DNA from 4 places in the Kitasatospora sp. NPDC087315 genome. Region 3 is predicted to be linked to each of the others. Evidence: riboswitches for the same ligand, from Rfam matches in the RefSeq annotation. Region 3 holds a riboswitch; each other region holds the start of a gene.

Region 1 (2,192 bases), on a different contig from region 3:
TAGGGCAGGCCGAGCGCGCCGGTCGGGTCGCCGAGGTGGACCCGGGGGGTGAAGCGGACCTCGGTGCCGGGCGTAAGGGCGCCCCGGTCGGCGCGGACCAGTCGGCGGGTGACGCCCTGTTCGTCGGCGTGCAGGATCTCGTCGACCACCGCGTGGCCGCCCTCGTCCCACTCGACGGCCCAGCGGCCGGGGCGGGTGCTCTCCGGGCTGCGGGTGAAGGTGGCCCGCCCGACGGCCAGGCTCCGCACCGTGACGGGGCCCGCCTGCGGCCGGGAAACGGCCGCCGGGTGGAGCATCCGCTGGACGGCCCTGCGCCCGGCCAGCAGTACGGCGGCCCCGGTGCCGACGGCGGCGGCCGCCACGGCGGCCGCGGTTCCCCAACGCATATCGCTCCCCGCTCTGTTGATCGCGGACTGGGCACCCACCAGTCCACTCGCGGGACCGGACCGGGGCCACCGGGCATGGGCCGACCGGGTGTCACGCCGGACGGGACAGCGGGGGCCGCGGCCTCCACCTGCGGCCGGGCGATCGCGCCCCCTCCGCACCCCCGCGACACCGACCCGCGGAGGCGGCGCGCGGGCGGGCCGTGTGACCAACCCCTCCGTGACCTTGGTTGACTCCCGGTTCGGCCGCGTGATGGGATCCTTCAGCCAAACGGAGGCATGCAGAGGAAGCCGGTGCGAGTCCGGCGCGGTCCCGCCACTGTCACCGGGGAGCACGCTCGGATCAATTCCCTCCTTGCCCGCCAACAGGCAGGAGGGGCCCATCGGCGGGCCGTCAGAAGCCGCTGGAGGCTCCGGGGGTGTGTCGGACCCGGAAGCCAGGAGACTCTCGCCGCCGGTACGTCGATCCAGGGCGCGGACCCTGAGTGAGGACACGCACGCGATGCAGGCTGCCCCGACCGCCCGCCCCCTCTGCCGCCCTTCGCCGTGCGCCCGCTGACCCGCGCGGCCGCCTTCGCGCTGGGCGCCGTCGCGGGACATCTCGCCGACGCCCGCTTCGCCGATCCCCGGCGCGGCCACCCGGTGGCCGCCTTCGGCAGCGCGGCGGGCCGGCTGGAGAAGACGCTCTGGCGCGACGACCGCGCCGCCGGCACCGCCTACACCGCGCTCTGCGTGGGCACCGTCGCGGCCGGGGCGGTGGCCGCCGAACGCGCCCTGGGCCGGCGGCCGCTCGGCCGCGCCGCGCTGACCGCCGCCGCGACCTGGACGGTGCTCGGCGGCACCTCGCTCACCCGGGAGGCCAGGACCATCGGCCGCTCGCTCGCCGCGGGCGATCTGACGGCGGCCCGGGAACGGCTGCCGCATCTGTGCGGGCGCGACCCGAGCGCGCTGGACGAGCAGCAGATCGCCCGCGCGGTGGTCGAGTCGGTCGCCGAGAACACCGCCGACGCCGTGGTGAACGCCCTGGTCTGGGGCGCGCTCGCGGGCACGCCCGGGCTACTGGCGTTCCGCGCCGTCAACACGCTGGACGCGATGGTCGGCCACCGCTCGCCGCGCTACGCCCGGTTCGGCTGGGCCTCGGCCCGGCTGGACGACGTGGCGGGCTGGCCGGGCGCCCGGCTGACCGCGCTGCTCACCGTGGCCGCCGCGCCCGAACCCCGGACGGCCTGGCGGATCTGGCGCCGGGACGGCTCCGCGCACCCGAGCCCCAACGCGGGCCAGGCCGAGTCCGCGTTCGCGGGCGCGGTCGGCGTGCGGCTGGGCGGCACCCTCGCGTACGGGGAACGGGTGGAGCACCGGCCGGTGCTGGGCGGCGAGCTGCGGCCGGTGACGGTGGAGGACATCGAGCGGGCCTGCCGGCTCTCCCGCCGGGTGGGCCTGCTGGCCCTGGGCACCGCCGTCGCCGGGCACGCGGCGGTCCGGGCCGCCACAGGAAGCCGGACCGTCCTGGGACGGAAGAAGAGGAGGAGCGCATGAGCAACGCACTGCTGGTCGCCGGGACGACCTCGGACGCCGGCAAGACCGTGGTCACCGCGGGCATCTGCCGCTGGCTGGCCCGGCAGGGTGTCCGGGTGGCGCCGTTCAAGGCGCAGAACATGTCGCTGAACTCCTTCGTCACCGCCGGCGGCGCCGAGATCGGCCGCGCCCAGGCGATGCAGGCGCAGGCGGCCCGGGTGGAGCCCGAGGCGGCGATGAACCCGGTGCTGCTCAAGCCAGGCGCGGACGGCCGCAGCCAGGTCGTGCTGCTCG
Region 2 (2,192 bases), on a different contig from region 3:
CTGATCCGCGCCCCGTACCGGACCAGCAGCCGGTCGCCCTCACGCAGCGTCGGCACCATCGAGTCCCCCGCCACGTCGATCAGTCCGAACGGTGCGGCACCCCCGCGGGTGCCGCCCTCCGGTTCCGCCATCCGCGTCACGACTCCTCCTCCCGGCTCGCCGCGTCCCAGTCTGCCGTACGGACCGTCACCCGCCGGTGTCCGGATTCACCCGGTTCCGGGTCCGCCTTTTGCCCTAGGCCCACCGACCGATCGCGAAACCCCGTGACCGGAAGGGTAATCTCGGGCGCGGGAAGACGATCTAAGGAAGGACTCCCATGTTCTCTCGTCTGTTTGCACCGCGTGCCACCGCGCACGCCCACTGCGACCTGCCCTGCGGCGTGTACGACCCGGCGCAGGCGCGGATCGAGGCCGAGTCGGTCAAGGCCACCCAGGAGAAGTACCAGGCCAACGAGGACGCGCACTTCCGCGCTCGCGCCGTCATCATCAAGGAGCAGCGCGCCGAGGCCGTCAAGCACCACATCTCGGTGCTGTGGAGCGACTACTTCAAGGCCCCGCACTTCGAGAAGTACCCGCAGCTGCACCAGCTGATCAACGACACCCTGAAGGCCGCCTCGGCCGCCAAGGCGTCGACGGACCCGGCCACCGGCCAGGCCCTGCTCGACCTGATCGCCGAGGTCGACAAGATCTTCTGGGAGACCAAGCAGGCCTGACCGCCGCTCGGCCTCCGTCGACCGCCCCCGCCCGGACCACCACACCGGACGGGGGCGGTCGCGCGTTTCCGGGACATGCCCGGCGGCACCTGTAAGGGTTGCCTGGCCTTAGCGCTTGTTATGCTGCCAGGGCGTCCCATGGGGGAAGTCCGGTCCGAATCCGGCGCTGACCCGCAACGGTGGACGGGGCCCCGGCCCCGTGAGCCCGATCGCCCTGGGGCGCCGACCTCCCGACAACTCGCCGTGGAATGCGAGGGGATGGCGCCCCGGCCCCGCCACGGCCCGGGCGCTTCGCCCCGCGCCGCCCACGGCCCGAGGCGAAGGCGCGCCCCCCTCGTGAGCACCGCAGTGACCGCACCGGTCCGTCGAATACCCGCCGCGCCCCTGGCCGCCGGCCTGGCCGCGGCCCTGCTGCTGTCGCTGGTCTGCGGGGTCGCCCTGGGCTCCTCCGACCTCGGCTGGTCCCGGGTCCTGCGGCTGCTGGGCGCCGGGCTGACGGGCGGTCGGCTGGAGGCCGAGGAGGCGGCGGCGTACGTGATCGTCTGGGAGATCCGGCTGCCGCGCACCGTACTGGCCGCCGTGGTCGGCGCCGGGCTCGCGGCCACCGGGGTCGCCGTGCAGGCCATGGTCCGCAACGCCCTGGCCGACCCGTTCGTCCTCGGCATCTCCTCCGGCGCGGCGGTCGGCGCCAACGCCGTCCTGCTCCTCGGCGCCTTCGCCTCCCTCGGGGTCTGGGCGCTCTCGGTCTCCGCCTTCGGCTCGGCCCTGCTGGCGATGCTGCTGGTGTACGCGGCCGCCCGGACCGCCTACGGGCTCACCCCGCTGCGGCTGGTGCTCACCGGCACCGCGATGTCCTACGGCTTCTCCGCGGTGACGGCGCTGATGGTGTTCGGCGCCGCGCGCGGCGAGGCGGCCCGCAGCGCCATGATGTGGCTGCTCGGCAGCCTGGGCGGGGCGACCTGGGGCTCGGTGCCGATCGCCGCCGTCACCGTGCTGGCCGGCCTGGCCTGCCTCGCCCTCTCCGCCGGGCGCCTCGACGCGCTCGCCATGGGCGACGAGACGGCGGCCTCGCTCGGTGTGGACCCCGACCGGCTGCGCCGGCAGCTGTTCGTGGTGACGGCGGCCGTCACCGGCACCGTCGTCGCGGTCAGCGGCGCGATCGGCTTCGTCGGGCTGATGGTGCCGCACCTGGTGCGGATGCTGGTCGGCGCCGGCCACCGCCGGGTGCTGCTGGTCGCGCCGTTCGCCGGGGCGCTGCTGCTGGTCTGGGTGGACATCGTCTCGCGCACCCTGCTGGCGCCCGCCGAGCTGCCGGTCGGGGTGGTCACCGCGGTGCTCGGGGTGCCCTGCTTCCTGTTGCTGATGCGCCGCCGCGGCTACTCCTTCGGAGGCCGCTGATGGGCACCGGCGCGAACGCCGACCCGAGCACCGACACCACGGACACCCCGGAGACCGCCATCGAGACCGCCCTGGACATCGC
Region 3 (2,192 bases):
CGACGACGGTCACGCCGGTCGTACCGGTGCAGGCGGTGGCGCTCGCCCGCGGCGCCTGGGCGGCGGAGGCGCCGAGCAGGCCGGCGGTCAGGGCCGCGACGGCGGCGACCGAACCGACGGTGCGGCGGATCCGGCGGGCCGGGGCCGGGGCAGGGGTGCGGGTCATCGAAAGGCTCCTCACGGGATCGGCGGTTTCGGCGGTTTCAGCGGCCGGCCGGTGCCGGGCAGGCCAGGACCGGGGCTGCCGGGCGCGCGCCGTGGGCGGAGAGGGCGGCCAGCGGGGTGCCGGACAGACCCAGGACGGCCTGCGCGGTGGCCCGGGCTCCGTTGGCCTGGCTGAACCCGGACGCGTCGTACGCGACCGCGCCGCGGACGGCGGCGTCGGCGGCGCAGCCCTGCTGGAGCTTGACCAGGCTGCTCCAGCCCTTGAGACCCGCGCCGAGCCGTCCGGTGGACAGCAGGGCCTGGGTGGCCAGTCCGGTGGTGTTGGCGTTGGAGGTGGTCGCGCCGGCTGCGGCGAACCCCCCGTCGGTGTTCTGGTGGGCGGTCAGCCAGCCGAGTCCGGCGTTCGCCTTGGCGGTGCGGCCGGTGGCGGCAAGGGCCTGGACGGCGAGCGCGGTGGCGTCCGGGTCGCCCGCGCAGGTGGTCTGGCCGAAGGCGACGGGGAAGCCGCCGTCCGGGCACTGGCTGCCGGCGAGGAAGTCGACGGCGGCGGCCGGGGCGCCGTCCGGGGTGCGCTGGAGGGCGATCACCGCCAGGGACTGACCGAAGGCGTTGCTGTAGTCGCCCCACTGGGAGCGGTCGGAGAAGCGGCCGCTCGGGGTCTGGAGCGAGCGGAGCCGGGCCGGGAGGTCGACACCGCCGAAGCCGTGGACGTCCTCGCCGCGGACCTCGGCGGCGAGCAGCAGCTTGGCGGTCGCCCCGGCGTACGCCTCGGTGGTGCCGTCGCCGAGGTAGCCGCTGATGATCCCGGGCTGCGCGAGCCAGGCGGTGGCCTTCGCGGCGGCCTGGTCGGAGCTGTGGGAGGCGGCGAAGGCCAGCACGGCGTCGATGGTCAGCCCCTGGTCGGGGTAGGCGGTGCCGTCGAAGACGGTCTCGAAGTGGTCTCCGTCGACGAGTTGGCGGGCGAGCCAGCCGGCCGCGGCGGCGTCGGGACGGACGGTCGCCGAGACCGGGGCCGGAGCCGGGGCCGGGGCCGCCTGGGCGGCGGACGCCGGAAGCACGGCGGTCAGAACGAGCGCGGGTATCGCGAGCAGACCGAGGGAGCGGCGGAGCGTGGGCATGGGACGCCTTTCCGGGCCCGGGCGCACGGGGTCCCCGCCCGGCCGCCGGTGCGGAACCGGGCAGCCCTGGGAACTCCGGCCCGCAGACCACGACGGGAGGAGGGAACACACGCCTCCGCCGACGGGTCCTCGGGCTCGCCGCCGACAGCCGTCGGCGGCCTACCGTTGCGGGTCAGCGCCGGACTCGGACCGGACTTCCCCCAACGGCGGAGTCAGTACATGACGGCTCATCATGTCGGTCGTGCGGAGAAGGGGTCAAGGGCCGGCCACCCGCCGGCCCCGACCCCGACCCCGGCCTCACGGGTCAGAACACCTCCACCAGGACCGGCTCGTGGCCCGTCACTTCGCGCTCTCCCTGATGGTGTTGATGACCGCCGAGAAGTCCAGCCCGGCACCCTGGTCCGCGGCGAACCCGGCGTACAGCTCGGCCGCGTGGGAGCCCAGTTCCACCGGAACACCGGCGGCCTTCGCGGCGTCGGCGGCCAGGCCGAGGTCCTTGGCCATCAGCGCGGCGGCGAAGCCGGGCCGGTAGTCCCGGTTGGCGGGGCTGGCGGGCACCGGACCGGGCACTGGACAGTTGCTGGTGAGCGCCCAGCACTGGCCGGAGGCGGTCGAGACCACGTCGAACAGCGCCTGGTGGCTCAGGCCGAGGTGCTCGCCGAGGACGAAGGCCTCGCTGACGGCGATCATCGAGATCCCGAGGATCATGTTGTTGCAGATCTTCGCGGCCTGCCCGGCGCCGGACGGGCCGCAGTGCACGACCTTGCGGCCCATCGCCTCCAGGACCGGCAGGGCGGCGGCGAAGTCCGCCTCCGCCGCGCCGACCATGAAGGTGAGGCTCGCGGCGCTCGCACCGGTCACACCGCCGGAGACCGGCGCGTCCAGCGCCCGGTGGCCCGCCGCGAGGGC
Region 4 (2,192 bases), on a different contig from region 3:
GCCGCCGGTGGTCGCCTTGGAGCACGGCGCCGTCGCACCGGTCACCATGCGGGTCCACACCTTGCCGTCGACGGTCCGGGTCTGGTCCGGGAACAGCGTCGCGGCGTCGACCGGCAGCCTGTCCGTGTCGGCGTCGGAGATGACCGCGAGCGCCCGCTCGGTGGGTATGCCGGTGGGGGACGCACTGGCGGTGGGGCCGCCACCGCCGCGATCGCCCTTGTCACCGTGGCCGTTGATCCACACCCCGGCCGCGACCACACCGCCGACCAGGACCGCGGCCACCGCGGCCGCGCCGATCCACAGCCGCTTGCGCTTGCGGGACTCGTTCTCGTGCCGGGTGGCCATCGCGTTCCAGTCCGGCTCGGCGACGGCCGGCTGGGCGCTCTGCGGCCACTGCTGGTACGGCGCCGGGCCGACGGCGTTCTGCGGCTGCTGCGGCAACGGCTGGGGCTGGGGCTGGGGCTGGGGCTGGGGCGGCGGGTAGGCCGCCGGGCCGGACGGCCCGTACGGCGGCACGCCCGGCTGCGCGTACGGCGTGGCGGGAGGCCCGAAGCCGCCGGGCGGAGGAGGGACCGACCCGCCGGCTTGCGGCGGCCGGGGTGCGGTCGGGCCCGGCTGCACCGGCCCGGTCGACTGCTGGCCCTGCTGCGACACCTGTCCCGATGCCCCGGGCTGCGATCCCTGCCCCGGTTGTCCGGGCTGCTGTCCGGGCTGACGCGTCCACTCCGCCGGTACGCCCGTTCCCTCGCTCATGTGCCGAGATCGTAGGGCATCGCCCTGACCGCGAGCCCGGACGGTAATCAATCCGTTCCCAAATCCCACCGCCCCCGAACGGCTCCCGGCCATCGCGCCCGTACCACTGGTCACCGGCCCGACACGCGGTGCTGCACAACATGTGGTGTCGCATCGGGCGGACACCACTAGATGTATGCTCACTCCTGCTGTCGACGCAGGGGAACCCGGTGCGAGTCCGGGACTGCCCCGCAGCGGTGTGCGGGCCTCTGGAAGCAGGGCCCGCGAGTCCGAGTACCTGCCGGCGGCGTGCCACCGGCCTCCCCGCAGAGGCCCCGAAGCACTGCACCACGTCCGGGCCTCGCGGGCGGGCCGGGGATGACACTGTCGCGCGACGCCACCGGGCGTTCGCGCCGTGCTCCCCTGCCCCGAACGGTCCGGCACCCCGATGCACCGACGCCGATCGCCGCCAGGAGAGAGCGCCTTGACCACCGCTGCCTCAGCCACCCTGCCCGCCCAGGGTTCCAGCTTCGCCCCCGTCGACCCGACGGTCTCCGACCCCGGCGGTGCGCTGCTCCGGCTGCTGACCGACCGCAGCGCCGATCTCCCCCAGGTGGACCCCGGCCATGTCGCCGCCGCCGCGCTGCGCGGCCGCCACGCCGGCTCGGACTTCGCCGAGCTGCGCGGGCTGGCCGTGGACGCCGCCGCGTCGATGATCGCCGAGGACCCGCAGTACTCGAAGCTGGCCGCGCGCCTGCTCGCGCTGGAGATCGTCGACGAGGCGGTCAGCCAGGGCTCGGTCTCCTTCTCCGCCTCGGTCGCGGTCGGCCACGCCGAGGGCCTGATCGGCGACACCACCGCCGCCTTCGTCGCCAAGCACGCCGCGACCCTGGACGCGCTCGTCGACCCGCGGGGCGACGACCGCTTCGAGTACTTCGGCCTGCGCACCGTGCAGTCCCGCTACCTGCTGCGCCACCCGATCACCCGCAAGGTGGTCGAGACCCCGCAGCACTTCCTGCTCCGCGTCGCCAGCGGCCTGGCGGTCGGCGACAACGAGCAGTCGGTGCGCGAGGTGGCCGAGCTGTACGGCCTGATGAGCCGGCTGGAGTACCTGACCTCCTCCCCGACCCTGTTCAACTCCGGCACCCGGCACCCGCAGATGTCGAGCTGCTACCTGCTCGACTCCCCGCTGGACAACCTGGACTCGATCTACTCCCGGTACGCCCAGATCGCCCGTCTCTCCAAGCACGCCGGCGGCATCGGCCTGTCCTACTCGCGGATCCGCTCGCGCGGCAGCCTGATCCGCGGCACCAACGGCAAGTCCAACGGCATCGTCCCGTTCCTGCGCACCCTCGACTCCTCGGTCGCCGCCGTCAACCAGGGCGGCCGCCGCAAGGGCGCGGCCTGCGTCTACCTGGAGACCTGGCACGCGGACATCGAGGAGTTCCTGGAGCTGCGCG

The links. Region 3 has a riboswitch for cobalamin ahead of ACIO5D_RS02325 (peptidase). Riboswitches for the same ligand answer to the same signal wherever they lie in the genome.
Region 1: linked by a shared signal. The riboswitch ahead of ACIO5D_RS28445 (cobalamin biosynthesis protein) and the one ahead of ACIO5D_RS02325 (peptidase) in region 3 are both predicted to bind cobalamin.
Region 2: linked by a shared signal. The riboswitch ahead of ACIO5D_RS38230 (FecCD family ABC transporter permease) and the one ahead of ACIO5D_RS02325 (peptidase) in region 3 are both predicted to bind cobalamin.
Region 4: linked by a shared signal. The riboswitch ahead of ACIO5D_RS14320 (ribonucleoside-diphosphate reductase subunit alpha) and the one ahead of ACIO5D_RS02325 (peptidase) in region 3 are both predicted to bind cobalamin.

Annotation. Positions count from the first base shown of each region.
Region 1 is NZ_JBIUYD010000022.1:76,982-79,173, forward strand. It holds gene ACIO5D_RS28440 (alpha/beta hydrolase family protein) at 1-386, opposite strand, end outside; cobalamin riboswitch at 667-831, shown strand; gene ACIO5D_RS28445 (cobalamin biosynthesis protein) at 930-1,919, shown strand; gene ACIO5D_RS28450 (cobyric acid synthase) at 1,916-2,192, shown strand, end outside.
Region 2 is NZ_JBIUYD010000052.1:2,348-4,539, reverse strand. It holds gene sodX (nickel-type superoxide dismutase maturation protease) at 1-131, opposite strand, end outside; gene sodN (superoxide dismutase, Ni) at 317-712, shown strand; cobalamin riboswitch at 825-944, shown strand; gene ACIO5D_RS38230 (FecCD family ABC transporter permease) at 1,049-2,110, shown strand; gene ACIO5D_RS38225 (ABC transporter ATP-binding protein) at 2,110-2,192, shown strand, end outside.
Region 3 is NZ_JBIUYD010000001.1:538,040-540,231, reverse strand. It holds gene ACIO5D_RS02330 (flagellar hook-length control protein FliK) at 1-166, opposite strand, end outside; gene ACIO5D_RS02325 (peptidase) at 204-1,283, opposite strand; cobalamin riboswitch at 1,386-1,525, opposite strand; gene mmsB (3-hydroxyisobutyrate dehydrogenase) at 1,623-2,192, opposite strand, start outside.
Region 4 is NZ_JBIUYD010000008.1:270,969-273,160, reverse strand. It holds gene ACIO5D_RS14325 (hypothetical protein) at 1-441, opposite strand, end outside; cobalamin riboswitch at 922-1,053, shown strand; gene ACIO5D_RS14320 (ribonucleoside-diphosphate reductase subunit alpha) at 1,241-2,192, shown strand, end outside.